DNA from 2 places in the Pseudoxanthomonas sp. X-1 genome. Region 1 is predicted to be linked to the other one. Evidence: riboswitches for the same ligand, from Rfam matches in the RefSeq annotation. Region 1 holds a riboswitch; the other holds the start of a gene.
The links. A riboswitch is a leader RNA that binds a small molecule or an ion and turns the genes downstream of it on or off. The one in region 1 is predicted to bind cobalamin.
Positions count from the first base shown of each region.

Region 2: it holds a riboswitch for cobalamin, as region 1 does, so the genes downstream of both, LAJ50_RS19065 (ribonucleoside-diphosphate reductase subunit alpha) here and btuB (TonB-dependent vitamin B12 receptor) in region 1, are expected to answer to the same signal.

Region 1 covers NZ_CP083376.1:807,131-809,325, reverse strand. The annotation lists gene LAJ50_RS03685 (GAF domain-containing protein) at 1-174, shown strand, start outside; gene LAJ50_RS03680 (TfoX/Sxy family protein) at 171-545, shown strand; cobalamin riboswitch at 573-805, shown strand; gene btuB (TonB-dependent vitamin B12 receptor) at 949-2,195, shown strand, end outside.
Region 2 covers NZ_CP083376.1:4,265,052-4,267,246, reverse strand. The annotation lists gene LAJ50_RS19070 (ZIP family metal transporter) at 1-572, opposite strand, end outside; cobalamin riboswitch at 802-1,101, shown strand; gene LAJ50_RS19065 (ribonucleoside-diphosphate reductase subunit alpha) at 1,288-2,195, shown strand, end outside.

The sequences.
Region 1 (2,195 bases):
GGCCATATCGCCTGCGACGCCGCCTCGCGTTCGGAACTGGTGGTGCCGCTGGTGAAGGACGATGTCCTCATCGGCGTGCTGGACATCGACAGCCCGCAGGTGGGCCGCTTCGACGAGGACGACCAGCGCGGTCTGGAAGCCATCGCCGCGGCCTTCGTGGACGCCCTGGCGTGAGCACCACGCAGCTGCGCAACATCGGGCCCAAGTCCGCCGCGTGGCTGCGCCAGGTCGGCCTGCGCACCGAGGAGGACCTGCGCGCGGCGGGTCCGGTGGACGCCTTCATGCGGATCAAGCGCGCCGGCTTCCGCCCCAGCCTCAACCTGCTCTATGCACTGGAAGGCGCGCTGCTGGGCTGCCACTGGCAGGAGGTGCCCGAAGCGCGCCGCCAACAGATGGTCGCCGAGGCCGAGGCGGCCATCGCCGCGCTTCCCGCCCCGCGCGGCCGGCCCGCCGCCGCGCCGGTGACCACCACGCGCCACGATGAGGAAGGCGGTGCCGCGCCGGCGTTCGATTTCCTCGACAGCCCCGGCCGCGACGGCGACTGAGCGCCGCGCGCGGCGCCGTATCGCGTACAATCCGCGCCGCTTTCAGGTGACCTGCCGCGCATCCATCGCGTGCCCAGGTTGAAACGGGAAGCCGGTGAGCCCCGCCACGGGACGAATCCGGCGCTGCCCCCGCAACGGTAAGCGAGCCATGCCAACGCATCGGCCACTGCGTGCATCGACGCACGCGGGAAGGCGCGACGGCGGAAGGACCTCCTTCCAGCTCGCAAGCCCGGAGACCGGCCTGCAGGCACGGGTTCGTAGCGAACCCATCACCGGTTGCGATGCGGAGGGCGTCGCGCGTGCCGCGCTCACCTGTCCGTGCGCGCTGTCCGCCTGTGCTCCTTCCGTCGCCGCGACTTTCCTGCCTTGCAAGCGCGCGGGGCGCGCGACGGAGTTCCCCACCATGAAGACCACCCTGCTCAGCCTGGCCATCGGCCTGGGCCTTTCCGCCACCGCCGCCGCGCGGCCCGCCGACGATGCGACCGATCTGGACCAGGTCAGCGTCACCGCCACGCGCACCGAAGTCGCCGTCCAGGACAGCCTGGTGCCGGTGCAGGTCATCTCGCGCGAGGAGATCGAGCGCAGCCAGGCCACCTCGCTGCCCGAGCTGCTGGCCGGCCGCGCCGGCGTCAACATCGCCAACCAGGGCGGGCCGGGCAAGCTGACCAGCGTGTTCCTGCGCGGCAGCGAATCGGACCACGTGCTGGTGCTGGTGGACGGCGTGCGCATCGGCTCGGTCACCGCCGGGCTGGCCGCGTTCCAGGACCTGCCGGTCTCGCAGATCGAGCGCATCGAGATCGTGCGCGGCCCGCGCTCGAGCCTCTACGGCTCGGAGGCCATCGGCGGCGTCATCCAGATCTTCACCCGCGGCGGCGGCAAGGGCCTGACCACCTACGCCCAGGCCGGCTTCGGCAGCCATGGTCTGCGCGACCACAGCGCCGGCTTCAGCTACCGCGGCGAACGCGGCTGGCTGTCGGCCAACGGCGGCTACCAGGACACCGACGGCATCAACGCCTGCCGTGGCACCGCCGGCGATGCGGCCCACCCCTTCGGCGCCGGCTGCTATGCCGACGAGCCGGACCGCGACGGCTACCGCAACACCTCCTTCGGCCTGCGCGCCGGCATCGACGTCACCGACACGCTGGCGCTGGAGGGCAACTTCCTCAACGCCGACAGCTACAACGAATACGACGGCACCCTGTTCGGCGGCAACGAGGCCAAGAGCCTGCAGCGCGTGGCCGGCGGCAAGCTGCGATGGAACCCGAACGAAGCGTTCCAGCTGACCGTGCAGGCCGGCCGCAACGACGATGAGGCCGACAACTACTTCGCCGATGCCGATACCGGCACGCGCAGCTTCGTCAGCACCTTCGACACCCGCCGCGACACCGCCTCGGCGCAGGGCGACTACCGCTTCGCCGAAGGCCAGACCTTCACCCTGGGCGTGGACTGGCTGAACGACCGCGTCACCAGCACCACGCCTTACGACATCGACGCGCGCGACAACACCGGCGTGTTCGCCGAGTACCAGGGCAGCTTCGGCGCGCACGCGCTGCAGGCCTCGGTGCGCAACGACGACAACGAACAGTTCGGCTCGCACACCACCGGCAGCCTGGGCTATGGCTTCGGCTTCGGCAACGGCTTCAAGTTCAC
Region 2 (2,195 bases), 1.1 Mb from region 1:
TCGGCGTTGGCCATGCCCGAGCCGGAGGCCACGCCCACCGCCATGCCTTCGGGAATGTTGTGCAGGGTGATGGCCAGCACGAACAGGGTCACCTGCGGCGGCAGCCACTGGTGCAGGCCGCCCACGCGCGTGGTCTGGCCCTGCTGGTCCAGATGCGCGTGCGGGATCACCCGGTCCATCGTCAGCATCATCGCCACGCCCAGGCAGATGCCGACGCTGACCAGCCCGCCGGCGCCCAGCCCGCCGTAGCCCTGGTCCTTGGCCGCCTGCAGGCTGGGCACGATCAATGAGAAGGCGGTGGCCGCCAGCATCACGCCGGCGCCGAAGCCCATCAGGCCGTCGGCCAGCGTCTGCGGCAGGCGCCGCACCGCCAGCACCGGCAGCGCGCCGGCGGCGGTGGCCGCGGCGCAGACCAGGCCGTCGCGCAGCGCCTGGCGCAGGCCCGGCCGATGCGGCCATTGGGCCAGGACCGCCTGCAGCAGCCAGGCGCCCAGCAGCAGGGCGGCCAGCGCCAGCAGCCACGGCAGCAGGCGTCGCAGCGCGGACGGGGGGGACAGGGTGTGATCGTGCATGGCAGGGGCTTCGTGGACGGTAGGGGCGCGCGTGCGCTCGGGTGCCGTTGTCCGCAACGGGACCGAAGGTGCCTGCCCAACATCGGACACCGGTGGGCAAGGGCGCGTCAACCGTGCCGCAGCGCACACCGTCCGGCGATGCTCCACGGGGCGAAATCCGTGAAACCCGCATGGCATCAGCACCTTCCCTTTTGTCACTACATTTGGCGTTGACGGGCGCGGATGACCCCACTATCTTGGGGTCGTCGGTTCCTTGCGGCCCCAAGCCGCGAGGATCAAAAGGGAAGCCGGTGCGGCCTCGCGGCCCAGTCCGGCACTGCCCCGCAGCGGTGATTGGGAACGACCCCGCCATCTGCACTGAGGCCCCCGTGGCCTTGGGAAGCGGTGGGTTAGGAGAAGCAGGAGCGCGTTGGGAGAAACGAGAAACGGGAGTGGCGCGTCGCGCATTCACTCGTCCCTTGTTCCTCACCACGCGTTGCGCGCTTCACGCCCTTCAGTCCGAAGACCTGCCGACAGCCGCGCGCACGCACACCGCGCGGCACCGGCCGCGGTGTCTTTCGAGGGAGAGATGGCTGTTGACGCAAGGCCCGACCACGGACACGTCCGTGCGGTCGCGGTTTCTGCGACGCCGCCCTTCCACCCTCGGTCGCCCGGCCCCTGTCGCTCCCTCGTGGGAGGGCGCGACGCGTGCATCCACGCATGGAGAGTTCCGACCGTGACCCAGACCGATTCCGCCGTGGCCCAGCGCCCGGCCGACGCCGCCTTCTCGCTGACCCCGCCGCCCACCGCCACGGCCATGCGCGTGACCAAGCGCAACGGCGGCAGCGAGGCTGTGGACCTGAACAAGATCGTGCGCGCCGTGCAGCGCTGCGCCGAAGGCCTGCATGCGGTCGATCCGATGCGCGTGGCCACGCGCACCATCTCCGGCCTGTACGACGGCGCCACCACGCAGGAGCTGGACGAGCTGTCCATCCGCACCGCCGCGCTGCTGATCGGCGAGGAGCCCGAGTACGGCCGCCTGGCCGCGCGCCTGCTGGCCAACTTCATCGCCAAGGAGGTCTCCGGCCAGGAGATCCACGCCTTCTCCCAGTCGGTCGCCCGCGGCCATGAGGTCGGGCTGATCAACGACCGCCTGCTGAACTTCGTGCAGGTCAACGCGCGCAAGCTCAACGACGCCGTCGACGCCGGCCTGGACCGCGAGTTCGAGTACTTCGGCCTGCGCACCCTGTACGACCGCTACCTGTTGCGCCACCCGCACAGCCGCAAGGTGATCGAGACCCCGCAGCAGTTCTTCCTGCGCATCGCCAGCGCGCTGAGCGAGGACGTGCCCGAGGCCCTGGCGCTGTACCAGCGCATGGCGCACCTGGACTACCTGCCGTCCAGCCCGACGCTGTTCAATTCCGGCACCACGCACGAGCAGCTCTCCAGCTGCTTCCTGCTGGACTCGCCGCAGGATTCGCTGGAGTCGATCTACGCCAAGTACGGCGACATCGCCCAGCTGTCCAAGTTCTCCGGCGGCATCGGCGTGAGCTACTCGCGCGTGCGTGCGCGCGGCTCGCTGATCAAGTCCACCAACGGCCATTCCAACGGCATCGTGCCGTGGCTGAAGACGCTGGATTCCTC